DNA from 2 places in the Neobacillus solisequens genome. Region 2 is predicted to be linked to the other one. Evidence: riboswitches for the same ligand, from Rfam matches in the RefSeq annotation. Region 2 holds a riboswitch; the other holds the start of a gene.
What was found. Region 2 has a riboswitch for thiamine pyrophosphate ahead of tenA (thiaminase II). Riboswitches for the same ligand answer to the same signal wherever they lie in the genome.
Positions count from the first base shown of each region.

Region 1 (6,346 bases), on a different contig from region 2:
GCGTAATAGGGTCCTAGTAAAACAGCTGACAAGACATTTAAAAAATGCTGGACTGGGAATACTTTTGTAAAACCAATCGGAATGGCTACAAGATTGCTAGAAATAGTCCCAATGGCAATCATCATGGCTGTAAGTGTGATCTTATAGGTTTTATTCATGGCGTTACAACTCCAAAAACTTTATTTTTCAAATCCATAGCAGCTTTATACGGTGATGAAGCTTGACTAATCCCAGAAATCACAGACACACCATCCGCACCAGCTTCCATTACGATATGTGCATTTTCTATTGTAATCCCGCCAATTCCAACAATTGGTGTCGTAAATCCCATCAAACGCAGCTCCTGGATTACAGTTGTACCACGTGCGGGTTTGGCATCTTCCTTGGTTGTAGTAGGAAAAATCGGACCCACTCCAAAATAATCTGCCCCATCTTTTAGTGCTGCTTCTGCCTCTTCCAACGAGTGCACAGAAACACCTAAAATTTTGTCGCCCATCTTTTCTCTTACTGTTCTTACATCCTCGTCGTCTTGCCCGATGTGAACACCATCTGCATTCAATGCTACTGCGAGATCGATATCATCATTGACAATAAACGGTACCTGATTCTGTTTACATATCTCCTGCAGTTGCTTTGCTAAGTTATATTTTTTCAACCCAGTTAGTGCTCCGTCCCCTTTTTCGCGGAATTGAAAAAGGGTAATCCCCCCTTGGATTGCTTCTTGGAGTACCTTTTGGGGGTCCTCTTGGCAGTTAGTGCTTCCCATTATGAAATAAACCTTTAGTGCATCGCCTAAATTTTTCATTGTGTGGTAAACTCCTTTCTTTTTCGATATGCCCAGTGATTGGTCGGACCATGGCCTTGACCAATTGAGATCCCGTTTTCGATTGCTGCTTGTATAAAATTTTTGGCGACGACTACCGCCTCATGAACGGTTTTCCCTTTTGCCAGCTCCGCTGTTATGGCCGCTGCGAATGTACATCCAGTACCATGTGTGTTTTTTGTTGGGATTCGTTTGCTCGTTAAGGTAATAAATTTTTCGCCATCAAATAATAGATCTGAAGATTCAGTTGAACCTTCATCGTGTCCACCTTTAATGACCACAAAGGTCACTCCCATATCAAATAAACGTTTTGCAGCTTCTTGTTTATCCTTTTGGGTAAGAATCTTCATATCTGTTAAAACCTCTGCCTCTGGGATGTTCGGAGTAATTACCTTTGCTAAGGGTATTAAATGTTTTTTCATTGCAAAAACGGCTTCATTTAGTAATAGAGACGCCCCCCCTTTAGCGATCATGACCGGGTCGATTACCAGATTCCCCCATTTATAGATTTTCAGATTTTCCGCTACAGTCTCTATAATTTCCGCATTGAACAGCATTCCGGTTTTTATGGCATCCGTCCCCATGTCATCACCAATGGCTTTTATTTGTTTTTCTACCGCCTCTGCCGACATGGGGTAAACACCATGAACACCCAACGTATTCTGCGCCGTAACCGCTGTAACAGCAGACATTCCAAACACCTGTAATTCCTGAAAAGTCTTGAGATCCGCTTGAATTCCTGCCCCGCCACCACTGTCGGAGCCCGCAATTGTTAGTGCTTTTTTCATCATTTCCGTCCCCTTTTACATTTTTCTAAAGGAAGCCAATTGATGTAGGTCTTCTTCTGAAATTAGTGACAGTTGATTTAAAAATTCGATCTGGAAACTACCTGGACCCCACTCCACTGTTTTATGTGCTGCTTTTTCAGCAGCAACGCCATAAAAGGTGAGGGCAGAGATAGTAGCTTTTATCAAATCATGTTCCACCCCTGCAAACGCCCCAATTACCGAGGTTAATAAGCAGCCGGTTCCTGTCACCTTTGTTAAAATCGGATGACCGTTTGAGATGAGATAAGTTGCGTTACAATCTGATACGACATCTTCTTTACCGGTAATCACGACGGTACAGGCTAATTTCTTAGCAGCTTTTTGGGCCAGCTCTACCACATTTCCTCCTGTATTTCCTGCATCTACCCCTTTAATTTCCCATTTTTCACCGACAACATTGGCGATTTCTGCAGCATTTCCTCTGATAATGCTCACTTTCACTTCACTTAGGATTTTGTGTGCTGTTTTTGTGCGATATGGAGTAGCACCAGCACCAACAGGATCAAAAATAACAGGAACCCCTTGTTCATTTGCCGCTTTTCCGGCGATCAACATGGCCTCAACTACAGGTTCAGATAATGTTCCAATATTTAATACGAGTGAATTGGCTATTTTGGCCATATCAGCGACTTCTTCAGGCGCATAAGCCATGACCGGTGATGCCCCCATTGCCAACAGACCGTTTGCTGTAAAATTTGTGACAACCACATTTGTGATATTATGTACCAGCGGATTCCTTTCTCTAACCTTCTGTAATGTTTCGACTAAGAATATTTTCTCCATGTCCATCTCTCCTTTTCTTTGTAAACATAAAAAAACCAGATCCATTATTGGACCTGGTTTGAGGTTAAACGAACGTGAAACAGCTTTGTTTCGCATTAGCTACTTTCCTACGCTGGTATTACCCAGATCAGGTCCAAAGGGTTAAAAACCTCGCAGTTTTCTCTCAGCCCGATACAGGGCACCCCTAGTAGATTGGTATTTATTAAACTTTTATTATCATAACCATATTCATCTATGTTGTAAAGAAATAAACTCAGGGAGCTACAAAAATATAGCAGTAATTAGCTTACATAACATTATTATAATCCATTAAGTAGAATGCTTGATTTTAACTTAAAAAGCCTCTCCACCAACCGACAAATCCCATCCAGAAATGTCTAATCCTGCGCTTTCCCGAGCAATAAATTACTGCATAGAAATTCATCCCCTAACCAAAAAATCAACCAAATAACAAAAAAAGAAAACAAACCATACCCCTAATCATGATTTGTTCTCCTACTATTGGTAATCCCTTACATTTTGTCCTCCCCATATGGACAAATCACTCTATTTTGTACTTTTGTGGTGCCTGTCACCAATTTCCAATATATTCCTCAAGTGTTCAAGAACGGAAGCTTGGGTGTCGGGTCTTTGGAGGGCGATGTCGATTGTTGCTTTGATGTAGCCGATTTTGTCGCCGATATCGTATCTGTTTCCTTCAAATTTGTAGGCGAGGATGCCTTGGGTTTGGTTGAGTTGGTTGATGGCTTCGGTTAGTTGGAGTTCGTTGTCTTGTCCGATTGGGAAGTGTTCGAGGATTTGGAAGATTTCCGGGCGTAGGATGTAGCGACCCATGATAGCTAGGTTGGAAGGGGCGACATCTGGGTTTGGTTTTTCGACGAATTCGTCAACATAGCATAGTGATTCGTTTAACATTTGCCCTTTTGGTTTGATGATGCCATATTTATTTACATCTTGATCCGGAACGTCTTGGATGGCGACAACTGAACTGTTGTAGTATTCAAAAATATCCACTAGCTGTTTTAAGCAAGGTGTTTTTGATTGAACGATGTCATCTCCCAGCATTACGGCAAACGGCTCGTCTCCTATTAAATTTTTTGCACAAAGGATCGCATGCCCTAGTCCTAAAGGTTCTTTTTGTCGGACATAATAGATTTTAACGAGTTCAGTTATTTTTTGAACCTCCGCTAATGCCTCGAATTTATTCTTTCTTAACAACGTATCTTCCAGCTCAAATGATTTATCAAAATGATCCTCTATCGACCGCTTTCCCCTTCCGGTAATCATGATGATTTCCTCAATTCCCGAAGCAACGGCTTCTTCAACAATATATTGAATGGTTGGCTTATCGACTATTGGCAGCATTTCTTTGGGCTGGGCTTTCGTTGCAGGTAAAAAGCGGGTCCCGAGGCCGGCAGCTGGAATAATGGCCTTTCGGATTTTCATGTTTAGCCTCCTTCCGTATTTCAACTTTTTTGTTTATATGCAATCGTACAACTATGGCCAAAGAGAGTAACCCTACTATACGTGTGTCTAAAAAAACTCCCTCCCCAATCAAGTTCGGGAGCCATTCATGTTTGATTGGATCGGCCGATAGACTTTTTTAATAAATCCATTCATCAGCTTTGGAAGAATTTTATAACGTCTAGTTAATAAAGTGGTAACGATTTCTTTTCTTTCTGTTTTTGAAACATTCCAATCATCAGGGATAAGTGATACAATTTCCTCGATTAATAAAATGGGAATCGATTGTATCACCTCCATTTCTTTAAAAAATTGCCCCTCATCCGTGATAAATTGCGCCATTAATTGGTGTGTCGCACTTTTCAAAATCCCTACGGGGAGCAACTCGGAATCTGGATGCTGCCAGTTATAAGAGGCAAATATCTCCGCATGATCAATCGCCCAAAGTTGATACGAATTAGGAGTGTCTTCCCGCAAAAGAATGTTCTTACGGGTCCGATCTCGATTACATAGCCAGTAATCAAATAAAATAATCCCTGCAAGTGTTTGTGGATTTACAATCGATGAAACGGTGGAAACTTGATGCCCGTCATAACATCCCGGGATATAAACAGAGGCAAATTGATGCTGAGTAAGATGCATTTCTGCCAGTTCAGGAATGCTAACTGAAAATTCTTCCGGAATTTCAACAATGGTAGCAAAGGGAATCGGTAATCCTAAGAACCTTCCCAAGCAATAAGCGACCCATTCATTTGGCAGTGAACGGTCAAATCCTGGCTGAAAGTATTTCACCACATAATCTTTACCATCACTAAATGTAATCAGGTGAGCGTTTGATTTCCCTTCTAGTTTTTTCACATAAGAAATAGGCTGAATCATTCATTACTCACCTCACCGTCAATATGGGCATGTTCATTCACAATACTTTTTAGCAATTTAACATATTGATCGGCCACAAGCTGAATCTTAAAGGTTTCCTCTACATGCTTCCTCGCTGTCACAGACATTCGTCCATGTAAATGGGGGTCGTCAAGAATTTGATAAATCTGTTTCACTGCATCTTCCACATTTTGCCCCCGAAATAGTAAACCTGTCTCGCCATTTATCACGATTTCATTGATCGGCATCATATTCGAAGCAACCACTGGCACTCCGCAAGCCATTGATTCGATAAATGTATTACCAAACGATTCTGACTTGGTTGTAGCGAGTGTACAGCCGCCTGATTCACGGATTTTTGCATACATATGCGGCATTTGCTGATAGTGGATCACTGGGAACCATTTCAGTATATCCGTCAGTCCTTCATCCTTCCAAGCTGCGGCAAACTCCTCACGCTGAACACTTTGAGCGCCACCTATTAACCAAATCTCAATATCCGATCGTTCACTTTTAATTTGTTTGGCAATCTCAAGTAACATAGGCCAATTTTTCCGCTTATCAGTACGGCCAATCCAACCAATTATTTTTTTACCCACTGGAAGAATTGGTTCATGTTCATAATGGATTTCTTCCGGGGCAAGAGCTGTAAAAAATTGATTGTCTACACCATTGTAAATGACTTGAATGGGGACCTCATCCGTTAAAATCGAGACAAGGCGCTTTTGATATTGGGAGGGGACGATGATGACCTGAGGTTGAATTCTTTTAAACGTTTTTAAATGAGGCATTAATTTTATCAATTCAGGGGTCCGGGCTTCAATTAGAACGGGGCCTTTGTATTTAGCCTTTCTAATCCATTTATAAGCTGCTCCGGTATCCACAACAATGATGGCATCATATGAATTCTTTTTAATCATTTTTATAATCTCTTGTTCATCCTTAGTTATATAGACCTTTGCCACATCCTCCATAATATGGAGTCCCCCATGGTCCGTCGTGTATAAAAACTCCGTTTCAATCCCGTTTTTTTTAAAATAAATAGCCCGATTGCGCCAACCGGCATTCACTCCCCCAACTGTTAGCAAACGCCAGATGACCAGCACTTTCATCTTTGGATCACCTCTCTTTAGAAGGGCATCTTCCTCTTTACTATTCCATTATGTTACTCTATCTTTTTCTCCGTTCGCCGTGAAAATCTCTTCGATCATGCCTTTTGTCTCGTTCTTCTCGATGACCTCTACGGTGAGTCCTTTCATGTCCTTCTCCATGATTTTTCTTTTCGACCATCTTCTTGCTTTCAGATCGGTTATCAGATTTGTACTCTCCTTTTTTATCTTGTCCCTTTTCTTTACGAGAACTTTTTTCACCAGAGTATTTTCTTTTGCTATATCGATCCCAATCGTCACTTTCATCTTTTCGGTTCATATAAACGCCTAATTCCGCCTCCCGCTTATCCCAATATTCCTCGATTTTCTCAAGTACCTTGTCAGGATCACTGCCGCGGGCTAACATGGTTTTGATCCATTCTTCCTTAAAAACCTTATACATCAAACCAGAAAGCTGTTTT
Region 1 is NZ_JBKFGJ010000002.1:502,203-508,548, reverse strand. It holds gene thiW (energy coupling factor transporter S component ThiW) at 1-158, opposite strand, end outside; gene thiE (thiamine phosphate synthase) at 155-805, opposite strand; gene thiD (bifunctional hydroxymethylpyrimidine kinase/phosphomethylpyrimidine kinase) at 802-1,614, opposite strand; gene thiM (hydroxyethylthiazole kinase) at 1,627-2,439, opposite strand; TPP riboswitch at 2,521-2,629, opposite strand; gene galU (UTP--glucose-1-phosphate uridylyltransferase GalU) at 2,980-3,879, opposite strand; gene ACI3K6_RS02950 (HipA family kinase) at 3,988-4,776, opposite strand; gene ACI3K6_RS02945 (glycosyltransferase family 4 protein) at 4,773-5,888, opposite strand; gene ACI3K6_RS02940 (serine/threonine-protein kinase) at 5,947-6,346, opposite strand, start outside.
Region 1: linked by a shared signal. The riboswitch ahead of thiM (hydroxyethylthiazole kinase) and the one ahead of tenA (thiaminase II) in region 2 are both predicted to bind thiamine pyrophosphate.

Region 2 (6,346 bases):
CACATTAATTAACTATCCCAAATGAAGAACAATTCCTCGCTATTTAATTGAGCTTTACCAATCCAAGGTTATCAACAGTATTTAATCATAGTACTATTACGGAATAATATTAAAAACTGGAACCGAATGTCATCTATCTCATAAATTCAACAAGCCAAAGATATACAGATTTTTTTATCTTATTATTTTTGGCTTGTTTTACTTAAAAAAACTCATTTAGATCATTCAACTTCATCAAAACTATTGTTTCATTTAATAAAAATGGAAATTCCTATTACAACAATTAATAAAGATAGTAAATAGGCTACGTCTTTTGTGACTACTCTAGCGGTTTGATAATAAGTTCTATCCCTTGCCCCCGTAAATCCACGCACTTCCATTGCAATAGCAATTCGTTCTGACTTTCTTATACCTTGAGTGAACAGTGGTAATGAGTACCTCATAAACGCTTTCCAACTTTTTTTTTGCTTATAACCTCTCACTTTATGTGCGATTTTCATTTGGTTGAATTCAGTTTGGAATAGCGGGATAAAACGAAACCCTGCTAATAGCCCATAAGCCCATTTAGGAGATAGTTTGCATTGATGAATGAAACTCATAATAAGTAAAGTCAAGTCTGTTGTTGAGGTAAACAACAATCCATACGTTACAAACCCTAACATCCTTATTGCAATGGTTAAGCCATGATTCATACTTTCCGCTGTAATATGAAACCAGGCCCATTTCCAAATGGTTTCTTCCCCTTCTCCAAAAGCCGCCATCATCCAAAACACAAGAATAAAAAATCCCAAGTACGGTAATAGACTTTTTAGAAGGTACCTAATTCTCCACCCCCCTAAAAAAATTCCAATGAATACCCCAAGTACCCATATCCCAAATGTCACTTTTGGATTTGTTATGGTCATTAACAGAAACATGACTAACAAATGAGAGAGTAATTTCATAGAAGGATTTAGGGAGGCGAGGAAAGAATCGTTGGATTTCATACAAAAAGCCGCTCCCTTCTTGCATACATTAACTGGTATTGAAGCGGCGGAATAATATCCGTTTCCTGTATGATTTCCTGATTAGAAAATAACCCGTATGGTGTCCCTTGATAGGCAACTCTTCCTTTATTCAAGAGAATGACTTGATTAGAACAAGTATCAACTAAATCCATATCGTGCGTTACCATTACAATGGTTGTTCCCTGTTCCTGTCTCTTCTTTAACTGCTTAATAAGTTCCTTAGTAGTTTTTTCATCCTGACCGAACGTTGGTTCATCAAGCAATAATAAAGGTTGATCAAACAATAACATGGTCGCTACACTTAACCGCCGTTTTTGCCCCAAGCTTAAGGTAAAAGGGTGGGCATTCTGAAAAGATTCCAACCCAAACTCCTGTAAAAGTCCAATGGTTTTGGCATGAATCTCCTCTTCTTGCCAATTTCTTTGTCTGCCGCCAAAAGCAATTTCCTCAAATACTGTATCTGTTATAAATTGAAGCTCTGGATTTTGAAAGACATAACCTGCCTTTTCATATAATTCCTGGTCAGACCATTTTTTAAGTTCCATATTTTGAAAAAGGATTTTCCCACTTTTTATTGGCTCTAACCGTATTAAACTTTTTAAGAAAGTGGTTTTTCCACCTCCATTTGCCCCGATGATAGAGACCCAATCACCTTTATGGATATCTATACTAATATCCTTCACGATCGCCTTTTTTTCATAACCAATTTCAACATTTTTAGTTGTGATCAAATGATCTTCAACCACTCTTTCTTGAGGCTTACGTTGCAACATTTCTGACAGCTTGATAGATAGTGGGTGCGAGGCACTTTCCACAACATCTATCCACTTGTAAGGGAATAGTTTAGGCCGCCAAACACCTGCTTCTGTCATTTCATGATGATAATGTAGCAGAATTTCTTCTGGCTTCCCATCCGCTATGATGCTTCCTCGCTCATTCATCAGAATGACCCGATCCATCCATTCGATGCAGCCGTCAAGAACATGTTCAACAAATACCATTGTTTGGTTGGTCATTTGTGATAGTTGTTTCAATAATTCAAATATATCCATTCTTCCAACTGGGTCTAATTGGGCTGTCGGTTCATCAAAAAACAATACTTCGGGTTCTAATGCTAATAAACAGGCTAATGCCAATCTTTGTTTCATCCCCCCTGAGAGTGTTTCAATGGGTGTTTTCCTATCAACCTTTAATCCTACTTGATCCATTACATCCAAAATGATTGGGTCCATTTGACTCCGGGGAATAGATTTATTTTCGAGACTAAAAGCAATTTCTTCATCAACACGAAGCATACAAAATTGAGTGTCCGGATCTTGAATCATAACACCTGCCTGACTCCTAAGAAACACTTCACCATTTACTTCTGCCTCAACATGCTCAGGAATAATCCCTGCAAGAGCAGAAATCAATGTAGATTTTCCACTCCCACTAGGGCCTAATATTAATACTTTTTCTCCTTTATTAATGGATAACGTCATATCATTAAGGATCTTTTCAGAACGATTGTAGAAGCGAATAGAAAGATTCCTACATCCCAGAAATTTTCCCATGAATGTCATCCTTTTTTCTTTTTTCTTTCATCAAGGCATATTGTTCTAAAACACCTGTCCTAGCCAGTGCATCCACTATGACCTTTGCTAACCAACCACCCAGAATGATTCCGCTGATCACATGTATTCCTAACGTTGTAAAAAATACGCCTGTGGTGTAGAATCCAAATCCATTAGCCAATATGTTATACCCCATCCCGACAATTGCTGCTAGAGCACCAGATAGCATTAACGTAACGAGGTCGTAGCGCTTGTATCTAAATAGGGCAAAAGCAATTTCAGACCCAATCCCTTGAAACACTCCTACTAACAAGGCTGAAAGACCAAAATGACTTCCCGTTAATAACTCAACAGCTGCTGCTGCAACCTCGGCAATAAAAGCGGCACCTGGTTTACGAATAATATAGGCCACTACTGGACTAGCAATCACCCAAATCCCAAACATAAAACCGGCACCGACAGGTCCTACTAAAGCAGAAATCGGGATCCAAAGAGTCGACCATCCTAAGTAAATAACTCCGCAGGCAACTGATAAAATAACTGTTAGCACGACTTCTTTCATCTTCCAATTCATCTTTTTACTGCCTCCATTTTTACTGGCCACTCCTCAAGTTTATAGGCCATATCCCAAAACATATATTCAAGCTGACAACTAATTAAGAAATGTTCTTTCATCTTTGCTTTTTCTTTCTCCGTTGCTTCCAAAGCCCATTCATCTATTCGTTCACAAAATTTGGTTGTAATAGAATCTGTCCGATTACCATAAAACTGAATCCATTCATAATAGGGATGAGAGCAATCCGGGTTAATTTCACTTAATAATCTCTTTCCAATTTCCCAATAAGTCCATGGACATGGCAATAAAACAGACAAGATTTCCCCTAATGTACCTTCATGAGCAATGGTCAGCATATGACGTATGTAATGAAGTGCAGATGGAGTTAGTGGAAATCCTTGCAGTTCCTCATATTGAACACCCGCTACCTGACAAAAGTTATGGTGTGGATGGATTTCGCTGTTTAATATAAATGAGATTTGCTTATTAAACATCTCCATATCTTCACGTTTCTCACATTTTGCTATGGCCATTCCATAGATTCTGATAAAGGAATTCAAGTATTCAAAATCCTGTTTGACATAATGAATAAGCTGTTCCTTTCTTAAATCACCATTGGCAATACCTTGCACAAAAGGATGTTCAAAAATTGCTTCAAAGATTGGATTTGCCTCTTTTCTCAATTCCGCTGAAAAACTCATAAATGTTTCCCCCTTTTGGTTATATTGGGAAGACTTTAAATGGAGCGATTCACTGTTAAAAAACAAAAAACCGCTCCAAAAATGGAGCGGCAGAATAATTGTAAATATACCCGTGCACGGTCTCCACTTTCCTACGCTAGTATGAACTAGATCAGGTTCAAAGGGTCCAGAGCAACTCTGTCTCAGCCAAAAATGGCTCCCCTAGTGGGTCTTCCTATAAAATTAATATTTACATTACACCGGCCTTACAATAAAGTCAATCAAATGATTCATTTATGATTCTTAAGTATCAAAAATAATCCAACCATTTTATGAGTAATAGTACTTTACTAATGGAAAACAAAAAACCTCATTTACTTATGATACAGTTTAATGAGGTTTCACTCCCTAAGAGAAAATATAATAAAAAGTTCTTTGGCTCAATTACATTAAAATCCTATTTATATTTTTTTTACAAACTCTGATTTTAATTTCATTGCACCAAACCCATCAATTTTACAATCAATATCATGATCCCCATCAACCAAACGAATATTTTTTACTTTAGTACCTTGTTTTATTACGGATGAACTTCCTTTTACTTTAAGGTCTTTAATGACTGTAATCGTGTCCCCATCGTTCAAAACATTCCCATTTGCATCTTTGAACGTCCTCTGATCCTCGCCCGTTTCGTGATTTAACGTCCACTCATAACCACAATTGGGGCATACTAACATTATCCCATCCTCATACGTATATTCAGAATTACATTTCGGGCAATTAGGCAAATTACTCATCGTTTTCAAATTCTCCTTGTGAAATTGGTATCCTTTAATACTACCTTTTTTTCTAATAAAAACAAATGCATTTTGAAATCCTCACTTTACTTATGGTACGGTTCACGGTAACATATCTAAATGGGGTTTTGTACTGCACTTAAAAAGATCCAATGAAGATTTAACTTCCTTCGCAAACAGCTAAATAAAGTCCTCATATTCCTCTGTCGTATGTGCTTTATTAATGCATTGTAATAAACTAATCGAATTTCAACTTTAATAATAATTGGTGGATAACAAGACTTAAATTCAAGATTTAAAAGCAGTCTCGAAGTTCGTCCATTACCATCGATAAAAGGATGAATGCCAACAAAAATTGCATCTAATATCACACCACGTTTAATTAGATGTAATTTTTTTGCTCCTCTATCATACCGATCATCAAAGCAACCATTTGCTGCTGAATTTTATATGGTGGAGGTGGGTATTGTTATTTCTTTTGAATAAAAGAAATTATATCAATATATAATGCTGTCATTTCTTGAGGGGTCTTATCTAAACCATTTTGAACCCATTGTTCAATTAATCCTAAAAAAGCAGACGTGATAAATGATAAAAAGTATTCCATTGGGATCTTTTACCGGAAAGATGAATCATCCTTCCATGATGAAAGAATCTATTAAAACTATATCCGAAATAAAAAAACTTTCAATTGATCACGTTTATCATCATGTTTTTTATAAAACTAAATCATACTTTTCTATTTAATGAAGAAGAAATACTGTTGTCTCTTTTTTATATATCAAAAATTAAGAGAGTACCAAAACACTGGAGAAGGATTTGCAGAGTGCCCATCGAACCATTGAATGACATTTCCTCGAATCGATAAGTCGAAGAGATTGCTAAAACAATCACTTTGGTCTAAGTCATCATCTTGTAGTTTCTATCCTCTCCATATTCTGAATCTAAAATCTCTAGTATACCGCAAATTGTATCTTTTACCTCTTTTGAAATTCCTTTTAGTTTATTTTTTTCACTTTGATATGCTATTTGTAACATTTTATTAAAAATCAAAGCTCTTACCCATGTACAACTACATGAATAAGAGCTTTTTATTATTATAAAAATATATTTTAATCTCTTTAGTAACCAATTATTAATATTTGAATTAACCATAAATAAATATCACTATTTAGTTTGTCTAATATGTTTTAGCATAAACTACATTTGTAAAGTTACTATATATTTTTGTTGTTCCAACTAATCTATATGCTTTCACTTTGTAATAGTAAGTATTTCCTTTTATTAATCCTGTATTTACAAAACTTAAAGAGGTTGTAGTTTTCACTAAGCTATATGTTCCATTACTTAAACCCGCTCTGTATACCTCATATCCACTTGCTCCTGCTACTGCATTCCATGAATTAGTTATACTAGTTGAACTTGTCCTTACTGCTTTACAATTTACTGGTACTACTGGGACTGGCTTTATACTTACAACAGTTGAGTAATTTCCATATATTTTTGTTGTTCCTACTAATCTATATACTCTTATTTTATAATAGTAAGTTTTTCCGGTCGATAGTCCTATATTATTATAGCTTAATACTGTTCCTGCTACTATCCCTGCTAATGAATATGTTCCTGTACTGCTTGTTGATCTCCATACTTCATATCCACTTGCTCCAGTTACTGCACTCCAACTTGTACTTATACTATTATATCCTGTTGATGTTGATTTTACGCTTGCTGGTGCAACTGGAACCGGCTTTGC
Region 2 is NZ_JBKFGJ010000006.1:308,426-314,771, forward strand. It holds gene ACI3K6_RS09040 (energy-coupling factor transporter transmembrane component T family protein) at 249-986, opposite strand; gene ACI3K6_RS09045 (ABC transporter ATP-binding protein) at 983-2,560, opposite strand; gene ACI3K6_RS09050 (ECF transporter S component) at 2,538-3,134, opposite strand; gene tenA (thiaminase II) at 3,131-3,817, opposite strand; TPP riboswitch at 3,929-4,030, opposite strand; gene ACI3K6_RS09060 (zinc ribbon domain-containing protein YjdM) at 4,258-4,593, opposite strand; gene ACI3K6_RS09065 (Fic family protein) at 4,710-4,964, opposite strand; gene ACI3K6_RS09070 (TetR-like C-terminal domain-containing protein) at 5,063-5,200, opposite strand; partial or broken gene ACI3K6_RS09075 (fibronectin type III domain-containing protein) at 5,774-6,346, opposite strand, start outside.